DNA from 4 places in the Paenibacillus sp. FSL H7-0703 genome. Region 3 is predicted to be linked to each of the others. Evidence: riboswitches for the same ligand, from Rfam matches in the RefSeq annotation. Region 3 holds a riboswitch; each other region holds the start of a gene.
The links. Region 3 has a riboswitch for cobalamin ahead of MHB46_RS07470 (ABC transporter substrate-binding protein). Riboswitches for the same ligand answer to the same signal wherever they lie in the genome.
Positions count from the first base shown of each region.

Region 1 (3,130 bases), 1.9 Mb from region 3:
GGCGCGATGATGGTGGAGCTGGGAAAATATTTTGAACATAACGATTCGGTACATGGCTGTGGTCTGAAAATCGTGAATGGTCATTGAAATGAGATCAAAATTATAAATATAGTATGCTAAAAATGAACTTATATTTTTGGATAAAGCGTAAAATAAAGATAAGGGCCTGCGAGGTCTTTATCTTTTTTTATTGGACATGCATCGACAAAGATTTTTGTTATAGCGAAAATATTTAGCTAATATAATGAATAAGTTTCGATGCATGATACTTGAGCATTTTGCATAAATCCCAAGAGCGTTTTCAAATAAGCAATATATAGATCGAAGCGCTTTAGTTCGTCTATATATTGTACTTATGAGCGTTGGGAATCGAATTATGCTAAATGCTGACTTAGGACAGGAGCTGAGACGTAAATGAATTCTATTTGTGTATTTGCCGGGTCCAGACCTGGACATTCATCGGTATATGTTGAAGCGGCAGGCAAGCTGGGAGAAGCCATGGCTCGCCATCATATCCGTTTGATCTATGGTGGCTCCAGTAGGGGGCTGATGGGAGAGGTGGCGGACGGAATGCTGGCGGGTGACGGTCAGGTCACTGGCATTATGCCCACCTTGTTATTTGATGCAGAGATCATTCATCGGGGAGTTACCGAGTTCATTGAGGTAGCAAGCATGCATGAGCGTAAAGCGGCAATGAGCGAGATGGCCGATGCGTTTATTGCCCTTCCGGGTGGCTTGGGAACCTTTGAGGAGCTGTTCGAGGTATTGTGCTGGGCGCAAATCGGCATTCATCGCAAGCCGATTGGGCTGCTGAATGTGAATGGATATTTTGACCCGTTAGCAGAAATGGTGCGTCATAGCGTGCAAGAAGGGTTTACCGGGGCTGAGCATCCAGCGTTATTAAGTATCTCTGCGGACCCGGACGAATTGCTACATATGTTAAAAAATAAAGCAGAGAACTTGAAATAAAGCGTTTTTCGTGCTTGCACAACTGATTGAGGCAAGGTTATGATAAGACCCATAATCAAATAGCGGACAGACAAGGTGCCTTTGCGGTTGAGCAAAGGGTAACAGGGAATCGGGTGCAAATCCCGAGCGGTCCCGCCACTGTAAGGAAGAGGATTTTTTTAAATGGTCACTCGTGAAAAACGGGGAAGACAAAAGAATCTGTTGATGCCAAGCCAGGAGACCTACCTTGATCTGTATGCACCGTTAACCTTCGCGGAGAGGATGGGTGTACGAAATCAGGAAATCAGGCACACGTTGCTTTTTCCATGTTGGTTAGAGGTTTGCGTGGATATGAACGTGCAGCAGCGTTTGAAGCGTAAACAGACAGGTGGAAAACAACGGCAGGCTGGAGGAAGACAAATAGTGTCTTCTTACGCTGTTTGTTCGTCTGATGAGAGATACGTACATAGAAACCCCATCCGGGCAGGATGGGGTTTTTTGAGTTACAGGATGTCCATAAATCATTGAAATAGATAGGATAGCTGCCCTGAAAAGGATGAATAGGAGGAGCACGATGAGCCCATTAGGAAAATTGCTGGTGATTGGATTTGGACCAGGAGATATGGAACATATCACAAAACGGGCGCTGGATGCGCTGGCCGAAAGTGAGGTCATTATCGGCTACAATACCTACGTTGATTTGATCCGTCCGTTGTTGAACGGACAGGAGATTGTACGCACAGGAATGACAGAGGAAGTGAGCCGTGCGCAGGAGGCGGTTCGCCAAGCAGAGATGGGCAAGAAGGTAGCTGTCATTTCCAGTGGAGATGCGGGAGTCTATGGTATGGCAGGGCTGGTGTATGAGGTGCTGATGCAAAAAGGCTGGCGACGCGAGGATGGGGTTGATGTAGAAGTCGTGCCGGGGATCTCGGCTATTCAGTCTTGTGCTTCACTGTTGGGCGCGCCAGTTATGCATGATGCTTGCACGATCAGTCTGAGTGATCATCTGACCCCATGGGAAACGATTGTGAAGCGTGTAGAAGCAGCGGCTTCGGCCGATTTTGTGATTGCATTATACAACCCGCGCAGTGGTCGGCGTACCCGCCAGATTGTGGAGACGCAGTCCATTTTGCTGCGTTACCGCGATCCGCAAACTCCAGTTGGGTTGGTGAAAAGTGCTTATCGTGAACGTCAGCAAGTTATTGTAACGACGCTGGAAGATATGCTGAATCATGACATCGGGATGCTGACGACTGTAATCATCGGCAATTCCTCGACAACGGTGTATGACGGCTTGATCGTGACTCCGCGCGGATATCAGCGCAAATACACATTAGATGCGACCGAGCAAGCGCTCAAGCCACATCAGCGTCTCCGTACGGAAGCAGAGCCGTGGTCGCTGGGCGCGCAAGTGGATACACCGCAGGCAGGCGCAGCCCCGACTACGCCCGCTGGTCCCTCCGCGAGCGGCGCTGCGGTTGCGACGCAGGCACGCCCGCAAGCGATGGCTGCGGTGCAGGCAACGGCCGCTGCGCAAACCGGCGCAGCCCCGGCATCGCTGGCGGCAGAGGCACTAAGCCGCCTCGCTGTCGGCGGCAAGCTGCCTGGCGAAGCCAACGCTCGCTGGAGCGGGCAAGCGCCTACCGCCGAGAGCACCGCCAGAACGTCAGCGGTGGCCGGAGCAGGGGCCGCGTCCGGGATGGCGACAGGCGGCTTTGGCAAGCCTGCGCTATTTGAGGTGGGTGTTTCCCCGGGTGTGGGAAACAAGAAGTTCACCGCTCGCCAGATGGCGCTGCTCGCCGAGGTAGCGGGTGATGACGGCGAGCTGGAATACTCGCCAGATCATCAGATCGTGCTGCGCGTGCCGTGTGCAGACCCCGAGGAACTGGTCGGACGGCTGCGGGATGAACGATTCATTGTCATGCCGATTGGCGATGTGTTTAAGGTGAAGGCGTGCGACTTCTGCAATATGGAGAAGGATGACGCTGTGCCTGTGGCTGAGCATTTACAGGTTGTACTTGGCGGATTACAGGCACCCAAGGAAACGAGCATTGCTTTGAACGGATGCGGTATGGCCTGCTATGGAGCGGTGCTGGAGGATATCGGAATCGTCTATCGCAAGGGAGGATACGACCTCTTCCTTGGTGGCAAAAAATTCGGTCGCAATGCTCATGCCGCTCAG
Region 1 covers NZ_JBBOPF010000001.1:3,666,783-3,669,912, forward strand. The annotation lists gene MHB46_RS16200 (uroporphyrinogen-III synthase) at 1-87, shown strand, start outside; gene MHB46_RS16205 (LOG family protein) at 415-969, shown strand; cobalamin riboswitch at 1,027-1,212, shown strand; gene cobJ (precorrin-3B C(17)-methyltransferase) at 1,523-3,130, shown strand, end outside.
Region 1: linked by a shared signal. The riboswitch ahead of cobJ (precorrin-3B C(17)-methyltransferase) and the one ahead of MHB46_RS07470 (ABC transporter substrate-binding protein) in region 3 are both predicted to bind cobalamin.

Region 2 (3,130 bases), 1.9 Mb from region 3:
CCGGCAGAGTGGCAAGGGGAATCTCTCCTTCAATACCATTAATCTGGTGCGACTTGGCATTGAGTATGGTATTTGCACAGGCAAACGCCTAACACCTGACCGTGATCGCTTTGATGCGAGACTAGAAGAAGTTATGCGCATTGCGGTAGATGGCCTAATCCATCGCTATCAAATCCAGACCAACCAGCCGGCCAAAGCTTCGGACTTTATGATGCGCGAAGGGGTATGGGAAGGTGGAGAACAACTGGCGCCAGATGATAAGGTGGGAAGCGTACTAAAACACGGTACGCTTTCGATCGGGTTCATCGGGCTGGCTGAGTGCATGAAGGCACTATACGGGAAACACCACGGAGAGGATGATTTCGTATACCGCGAGGCACAGCGAATCATCACTTCCATGCGCGTGTATTGCGATCGAATGAGTGAATATCACAATCTAAATATTACATTATTTGCTACGCCTGCCGAAGGTCTGTCGGGCAAGTTCACATTGCTGGATCAACGTGATTTCGGGATTATTCCTGAGGTAAATGATCGAGAATATTACACGAATTCTTTTCATATTCCCGTGTATTACACGCTCCCGGCTGCTCGTAAAATCAGCTTGGAAGCTCCGTTCCATAACCTATGCAACGCTGGTGCGATTTCATACATCGAGCTGGACGGTAATGCGCGGAATAACCCGGATGCGTTTCTTAAAATTGTTCAGTACGCGCTGCATCAGAACATCGGCTATTTCTCCATCAACCATCCGGTGGATCGTTGTACGGAATGTGGTTATGAAGGGATTATCGGGACAAGCTGCCCCCAATGTGGCACAGATGAGGAGCACACACACTTTCAGCGCTTACGTCGGGTAACCGGATATCTGACAGGAGATTATACCGTTCGCTTTAATGCTGCAAAACAGGCAGAAGTTCGAGACCGGGTGAAACATAAGTGAATTTGTGTGGCTACATTCCGGAATCTCTGAACGAAGGATACGGCTTGCGCACCGTTGTGTTCATTAGCGGTTGCCGTCATGCCTGTCCTGGATGCTTTAATCCAGCGTCGTGGAGCTTCCGTGCAGGCGAGCCATTCACCCCCCAACGACAACAGGAGGTCATTCGTGACATCATGGAAAATCCGTTGTTGGATGGACTGACTCTCTGCGGGGGAGACCCGTTTTTCTCAGCAGCAGAATGCTCGCAATTTGTGCGTGACTTCCGCGAGGCCTGTCCCGACCGAACCGTGTGGGCTTACACTGGCTTTGTCTATGAAGATCTACTCACAGATCAGGAGCGACAGGAACTGGCGCTTTTGTGCGATGTGATTGTGGATGGTCGTTTTGTAGAACAGCAAAAGGACCTGACCCTTCCCTTCCGGGGCAGTCGCAACCAGCGTCTGGTAGATGTAAAAGCCAGCATTCAGGCAGGTTATACCGTTTCATTGACATAAGGCGATGCTTACCCAGCAAGCAAAATGCTATATCTAATCTAAGACAAGCCCCCATCATGGGTAAGGCTTGTCTTTTTTTCATATAGCTAACAGATTCCATTGGAGTTTCTATTGCGCATCCTGTAAGTTTCACTTATGATGGTGAACAAGTATACGAGTGCATAATTATTCGTCATACCTTAACCGCATAGCTTGGAGATAGGTGTCTGTTCTATTCAGATCAGGCTTAAAAGGGAAGCCGGTGCAAATCCGGCACGGTCCCGCCACTGTAAACGGGGAACTTTCAGCTGTTCATATATCCACTGGTCCACAGACTGGGAAGGAATGCTGAGCGTCATGATCCGTAAGTCAGGAGACCTGCCTATTTTAACAACATCGCAAGTACCTACGGAAGATAGGGAGGTGTTAAGAGCAGTCGCCGTATTTTTGATTTTTTAATCACGGAGGCATTCTTTCCCCTACTTATTTTTAATCTTGGGGGGAAGAATGCCTTTTTTGGTACGTAAAAATAAAACAGCTACCCGCTAGGAGGAAAGTACATGTCCATTATCGAACGGCCTGAATTGTCCGGCTTAATTAGCAGTAATCTGGGATATCCGCGTATCGGCGAAAATCGGGAATGGAAGAAAGCACTGGAACGCTTCTGGAACGGCAGCATTAACGAAAGCGAACTGCAGACGGAGATGAAAAGATTACGGTTGGAGCATCTGAGCAAGCAGCGCGACAAGGGGATTGATCGCATTCCTGTCGGAGACTTCTCCTATTACGATCACATGCTGGATATATCTGTGATGTTCGGTCTGGTTCCCGAACGGTTCAACTATCGTCCCGCGGGTCCGGTTCCTCTGTCCGTGTATTTCGGGATCGCTCGCGGTCAGAAGGGAGCAACCGCCAGTGAAATGACCAAATGGATGAATACCAATTATCACTACATCGTTCCCGAATTGGCAAATGCAGTCCCGGTATTCACTGAAAATAAACCCTTACAGGCTTATCGTGAAGCAAAACAGGAACTAGGCATTGATGGGAAACCGGTCCTCATCGGCCCCTATTCATTCGTCACCCTTTCCAAAGGCTATGATCGTAAGGAGCTTGCCTCTATTATAAGAACCTTCCTGCCTTTATACACCCGTGTCCTGTCTGAACTAGCAGCAGAAGGTGTTCAGTGGGTCCAAATCGATGAACCTGTCCTGACCACCTCATTCCCAGTAGAGGATCTGGACATTATTCAGGAAGTCTATGAAGCTTTGACCCAAGCTGCGCCCTCCTTAAATATAATGCTGCAAACCTACTTTGGCAGCCTAGATCATTATGAGCGTCTGTCCGCACTTCCGGTACAGGGGCTGGGTCTTGATTTTGTGTATGATGATGGCGAAAATCTTCAGCATATATTGCAGCATGGCTTCCCTAAAGGAAAAACGCTGGGCGCTGGTGTCATTGACGGACGCAATATATGGCGCAGCGACCTGAACGCTGTAGCAGCTCTGCTGGGTCAGTTAGCAGAACAGACCACTGCCGAGCAGCTTATCGTACAGCCATCATGCAGTCTGCTACATGTGCCAGTCAGCCTGGAGGCAGAGCACAAGCTGGACAAGGAGCTGGTGCAAGCGCTGGCCTTTGCTGATGAAAAGCTAGAGGAAATCGCCATTCTGACGGCTGCACTTGGCAAACACGATCCATCCGCACTCACCAA
Region 2 covers NZ_JBBOPF010000001.1:3,637,730-3,640,859, reverse strand. The annotation lists gene MHB46_RS16075 (anaerobic ribonucleoside triphosphate reductase) at 1-943, shown strand, start outside; gene nrdG (anaerobic ribonucleoside-triphosphate reductase activating protein) at 940-1,437, shown strand; cobalamin riboswitch at 1,621-1,816, shown strand; gene metE (5-methyltetrahydropteroyltriglutamate--homocysteine S-methyltransferase) at 1,977-3,130, shown strand, end outside.
Region 2: linked by a shared signal. The riboswitch ahead of metE (5-methyltetrahydropteroyltriglutamate--homocysteine S-methyltransferase) and the one ahead of MHB46_RS07470 (ABC transporter substrate-binding protein) in region 3 are both predicted to bind cobalamin.

Region 3 (3,130 bases):
GGATAAGGTGCCGGATTATGCTAAAGAAGATCTGCATTGGGACATGGAACTCGTGTTAGTTCGTCACGGCACAACCTTATGGAATAAGGAACGTCGATATCTGGGACACTCCGACTTAGGTTTGCTACCGGGGGCAGAACAGGAATTAAAGCCTTTGCAAGAAGAATGGCAGGGGCAGTCCTTTGCTCGAATCTATTGCAGCGATTTAATGCGATGTCGCCAGACCTTGCAGATCATTGTGCCGGAATCAGAATTGACGTCTGGAGGTTCCCTATCTATTATGTCTCCTATGATGGAACCACGTCTGCGAGAGCTTCATTTTGGCGAGTGGGATGGAAAAACGTATGACATGCTCAAGGATGTGTCGTTGTATCGCGCTTGGATTGATGAGCCACAACGGATAACCCCTCCTGGAGGAGAGTCTTGGACAGATTTTGTGAATCGTTTGCGGAAATTTCTTGACTCTCTGTATGAATGGCGTGTTGCTATGGAAGTTCAACCCATGGATTTGACTGCTGGGCCGCTCTCTGTTTTGGTCGTTACGCATGGTGGCGTAATTCGTCAGTTAGCTTGCATGCTGATACCGGGTCATGATTTTTGGAGTCTGAATCCGAGGCCGGGAGAAGCATTTAGGATTCAATTGAGGCTGGCAGGACCGCACAATTACATAGCGGAAATGCTCTCTCATTAGGTTAGACACCAGTGGATAAAGAGGCTGTTTGGGTTGTAAGCCGCCTCATTTTAACCTATAATCATCAAGTAAAAGAACGGCTTGACTACCACTACATCAAATATCCAGCAGACGAGGTCGGCGCAGTGTGATGAAACTATGGTTTCCCTTGCCTGCGCTGTTAAAAGGGAAGTCGGTGTAAGTCCGGCGCGGTCCCGCCACTGTAAATGGAAACATGCCGGTTAGTCCTGCTTTATGTGCTACTAAGCATATGAAGGAAGTTCAGGACATGCATCTTACCATAAGTCAGGATACCTGCCCGTCCGCCTGTCACCATAATCCTTCGAGGAAAGGATGACGTGTTCGCAGTGACTGTCCGTGCGGAAAGAAGCTGCCGCCTGCGCACGATCTGCGCTAACGTGACCCCTGTGTCCTGATATAAGGATGCGGGGTTTTTTAGATAGGAAAAGAAGGCTGGATTTAGAAGATATCTGATGATGATCAAGTAACGCTCTTAACGATTTTTTTATGAAGGGGTGCAAATCATGGCAGGAAAAAAAATAAAGGTTTGGACAACAGGTCTATTGGTTCTGATTTTGGCAGTTGTGCTGAGTGCATGTGGCGCTAATGGAAAAAATGCTGAAAATAAAGAGAATCAGACTTCTTCACAGCAGCCAGGAAAGACCGTAACCGCACAAGAGCCTCCGGGCAAAACAGTTTACCCACTCACAGTTAAGGATGCAACAGGACAGGAATTTACATTCAAAAAAGCGCCGGATAAAATCGTTTCCGTCTCCCCGGCAGAAACCGAGGCGCTGTTCGCCATCGGGCTGGATAAGGAAATAGTTGGCGTCTCCGACTACTCTGATTACCCGGAAGCAGCTACGAAAAAGCCTAAAGTAGGCGGTATTATGAAACCGAACGAAGAGGCGATCATTGCTGCTAACCCGGGAGTCGTTTTTGCAGGGATATCACTTAGTGAACAGGCTACGACCAAGCTGCGCGACATGGGAATTATGATTTTTAAAACGGAACCGAAGACAGTTGAAGATGTCATAGCTAACATCGAATTGTATGGGAAAATCACCGATCATCAGAAAGAAGCGAGAGCGGTGACTGACAAGATGAGAGCAGATGTAGCGGAAGTGAAAGAAGGAGTTAAAAATATCGGTAAAGGGCAGAAGCTGCGGGTATACGTCGAGTTTTCACCAGGCTGGACAGTTGGTAAAGGCGAGTTTATGGACGAGCTGATTACGTTGGCGGGCGGCGAAAATGTAGGTGCCACGCAAAAGGGGTGGTACCAAATTAGTGAAGAAAATATTATTGCTGCGAACCCTGACGTGATTTTGTACAGCAAAAGTGTCAAGGACGACAAAACTGGCCAGACGCTCGGCGAAATCATTAAAGCTCGCAGTGGATGGGATCAAATATCGGCTGTTCGCCACAACCGGGTGTTTGCCGTGGATGATAATTTGATCAGTCGTCCGGGTCCACGCGTAACGGAAGGTCTCAAGGAAGTGGCCAAGGGCGTGTATCCTGAAATTTTCAAATGAACCGTAAACTGATCGGCTTTGGAGGGACAGGTCTTGTCCTGCTGTTGCTGACGCTGCTGCTCTGTCTTGGCATCGGCTCGGCCAAGCTTCCGGTCAGCCAGATCACGGGCATTCTGGTTAACCACCTTCCGTGGTTAGGCGATACGTTTACACCGGATTGGAATACATCCTCAGAGCAGATTATTTTGAAGGTCAGATTGCCACGAGTGTTACTGGGAATGTTGGTAGGAGCAGCGCTGGCGCTAGCGGGAGCCGGATTTCAGGGTGTGCTGCGTAATCCTTTGGCTGATCCGTATACACTGGGGGTATCCTCGGGGGCTTCGGTAGGAGCGGCAGTACTGATCTATTGGGGCCTTCAATTTTCATTTGTTGGCATATGGACGCTGCCGCTAGTGGCATTTACGACCGGAATGCTGACGCTGTGGATGGTGCTAACGTTGGCACGGGAAGGTGGAAAAATTCCGACACAAAGTCTCATTTTGTCGGGTGTGGTGATGCAATCCTTTCTAGGAGCAGTTGTTTCCTTTCTGACAGCCATGTCGAAGGAGACGGTCAATGAAATATTGTACTGGACGATGGGAAGTCTTAGTCTGCGCGGTTGGTCATATACAGGAATCCTTTTACCTTATGTGGTCATAGGACTGGTATTTCTATGGAACCGGGCACGTGTGCTGAATATTTTGGCTTTGGGTGAACGTCAGGCGGCTCACATGGGAGTTCATGTAGATGCGACGAAGCTATCTGTTTTGATCATTTCCACGCTGCTGACAGCTGCCGCTGTCTCGGTATGTGGAGTGATTGGCTTTGTGGGACTTGTTGTACCGCATATCATTCGTCTGATGACAGGCCCTGATTACCGGATGATTGTTCCATTATCTGCGCTCGGTGGAGCTATTTTTATGGCTTG
Region 3 covers NZ_JBBOPF010000001.1:1,761,981-1,765,110, reverse strand. The annotation lists gene MHB46_RS07475 (histidine phosphatase family protein) at 1-691, shown strand, start outside; cobalamin riboswitch at 814-1,007, shown strand; gene MHB46_RS07470 (ABC transporter substrate-binding protein) at 1,216-2,223, shown strand; gene MHB46_RS07465 (FecCD family ABC transporter permease) at 2,220-3,130, shown strand, end outside.

Region 4 (3,130 bases), 1.7 Mb from region 3:
ACATTACTGGTTATCCTGCTTGTGAATCGGTTGGCAAAAGGCTTCTTGCGCTCGATTTCCGTGCTTATTGGTCTGTTCGCGGGTACTGTAGTCGCTTATGCAATGGGAATGGTGCATTTTGCCCCTGTGGCGGAGGCCTCATGGGTGAGTGTTGCGCAGCCGTTTTATTTTGGTAAGCCAGAGTTTAGCATGATGGCAGTTTGTACGATGATTATCGTCAATATTGTCAGTATGGTTGAGTCTACAGGCGTGTATCTGGCAGTAGGCAAGGCGATTGATCAGAAGGTGGAGCAGAAGCAGATCGTCAATGGTCTGCGTTCCGAAGGACTTGCGATTATGCTCGGGGGGATTTTTAATGCGTTTCCTTATACAGCTTTCTCGCAAAATGTGGGTCTGATCTCACTCACACGCGTCAAATCGCGGAACGTTATTTTTGCTGCGGGCGGGATCATGGTTGTTCTTGGTTTGCTGCCTAAGCTGGCTGCCTTAACGACAGTGATTCCTAACGCTGTGCTGGGCGGGGCGATGATCGTCATGTTCGGCTCGGTCGCTGCATCAGGCATGTCTATTTTGTCAGAAGTGGATCTGCGGAAGGAAAGCAATCTGCTGATCGCAGCATGCAGTATTGCCGTGGGCCTAGGCTCTGCCGTTCTGCCACAAATGTTCGACCAGCTGCCGAGCTTTGCTAAAATGCTGCTGCAAAATGGTATCGTTTCGGGTTCGATTACAGCGATTGTCTTGAACATTGTTTTGACGAGAAAACAAGGGGAATCGGTCAAAAGCGTGACGGTTCAGGAGGTTCCACAGAAGGTTTGATGATTAGGAATAAATAAAGATAGCCGGAGAGAGGACGTATGCCTCTTTTCCGGCTTTTTGGCATGGAGTTATCCAGATAGTAGATACCCTTGCCGTCTGGGGACATATAGATAAAGCTGCGGGATGAAATAGGTAGCTCTAATTTGGTGCGTTTTCCAGTTTATGCGCTAGAAGAATTTGCTAGAGTGGTAGGAAGGGGCATGGTATAATCTAAATTATGGATTTTGAATAGTGGTGGATGTTTTCGGACCACGGTGCAGCTTCCCGAAAGGGGGTGAAGCCGATGGTCAACCTTGTGTCGTGCTACGATGTGTTGCGTTGGATGGTTACGTTACTAAGCCTGGTGTTTAGTATTCGTAAACTTTATCGCTGGCTACGTCGAAAATTTCGGAACAAGCGAAAACCCACCGCGTAATTAGGTTAGGCGCCTAACGGTGGGTTTCGTTTGCATTAACCATTAGTTATGCAGCGCGCCGTGGGTGATCCACAGCCTTTCAAGTCCTAAGAGTCTTTGCCGTTGGCGCGGCGAAGACTCTTTTTAGTATACGGACACGGTGGTTTACTCTATACCTAATTTTAACACTTCAATTGCGTGCACGCAATTGAAGGTTATGTCTTGTTTCTTCCTTATCGTTCAAATTTAAACTATTGTGCAGCATTTATTGACAAGCCCGTGACAACAAAATAAGATCGTAATGGAAAGAAATAAAGGAAGAAAACAGGTGTGAGCCGGACGACTCTATGTACGGGGTTTTGTTAAGACCATGTGGATAGTTGTTGAGCGTGTTCACTTAAAAGGGAAGTTCGGTTGATTCCGACACGGGCCCGCCACTGTATACAGGCATCAGCAGGATACTGCTGGAGCTTTCAGAACAGCCACTGGAACTGTGAAGAACCGGGAAGGCCTGAAAGATACGCCTGGAGTCAGGAGACCTGCCTGTTTTGACATCACTGTCAGACCCACGGGATGCTGGGGAGGTGGTTAGGCGTGCTGCATACGGAATGTCTGAAACCGATCTGATCCCTTCTATGTTTTTGGAGTTGGCTTCGAGGTGTGTTTTGACATTTTATAATGAAAGCATTTCTGACTGCTGATCAAGTGGTCCGGAATGCTTTTTTCGCGTTTTGCGTTAGGTTTATATGATTTTACAAGATAGAGGGGGATTCATCGAATGATTAGCAATCATAGCAGGCGCTCATGGTTGATATGTACAGGGGTGATGCTGTTACTGGCAGTTATGGCTCTTTCGGGATGTACTAGCAATAAGACGTCGAATAGCTCCGGCAAAGATGAGAACGCGTCAGCACAACAAACAGCGACAGGTAAAAAGCTGGTAATGGCGTATACATGGAAACCGTCAGGTGTTGACCCGCACGGAGATAATAGCTGGGATGTGATGCGATCCGGTGCAGGTGAGACACTGGTACGTTTGAATGAAAAGCTGGAGCCTGTGGCTTGGCTGGCAAAGGAGTGGAAGCAGGATAGTCCTACAGTTTGGACGTTCAGCTTGCAGGATAAAGTCACTTTTCATAATGGAAAAAGTATGGATGCAGCAAGTGTAAAAGCATCTTTGCTACGCTCTATCGAGAAAAGCCATCTGGCGAAGGATTTACTGAATGTGAAGTCCATTGATGTAAGCGGCCCGCTGGCCTTAAAGATCACGACAAACCAGCCGAATGCGGCGTTGGTGTCCAATCTAGCTGATCCATCGACGACTGTACTGGATGTGGCATCGATGAAAGATGAGCAGAGTTACCCAGCGATGACAGGCGCCTTTAAAATTAAAGCGTTCAGCAAGGACCAATCCTTGGTCGTAGAGCGTTATGACGGATACTGGGGCGAGAAGGCCCGATTGGCTGAGGCGACAATGAAGTTCATTACGGACGGGAATTCGCGCCTGATGGCGCTGCAATCCGGCGAGGTGGACGTAGCGACGGATATTCCGGTTGATAACGCAGAGGTACTGAAAAAGAACGACAGGCTACAAGTGCTGTCGGCTCCCTCCTTGCGCACCCATATGCTCGTGTACAATATGGAATCCCCAGTATTCAAGGATGCGGCGAACCGTAAGGTGGTGGACAGCCTGATTCCACGCACATCGATTGTGAGCGCCGTCATGAGGGGCTTCGGTACGGAAGCAAGCAGTCCGTTCCCGAGCATTCTTCCCTTCGGTAAAGTTGAGCGTAAAGCGCTGGACGGAACGGCGGATCAGCTGTTAACGAAGGATGGCTGGCAGAAGGACGCCCAAGGGACATGGACTAAGCAAGGCAAGCCGTTCGAGGTTACGCTGCTGACTTTTCCTCAGCGTCCGGA
Region 4 covers NZ_JBBOPF010000001.1:3,428,347-3,431,476, forward strand. The annotation lists gene MHB46_RS15135 (nucleobase:cation symporter-2 family protein) at 1-816, shown strand, start outside; cobalamin riboswitch at 1,568-1,771, shown strand; gene MHB46_RS15140 (ABC transporter substrate-binding protein) at 1,989-3,130, shown strand, end outside.
Region 4: linked by a shared signal. The riboswitch ahead of MHB46_RS15140 (ABC transporter substrate-binding protein) and the one ahead of MHB46_RS07470 (ABC transporter substrate-binding protein) in region 3 are both predicted to bind cobalamin.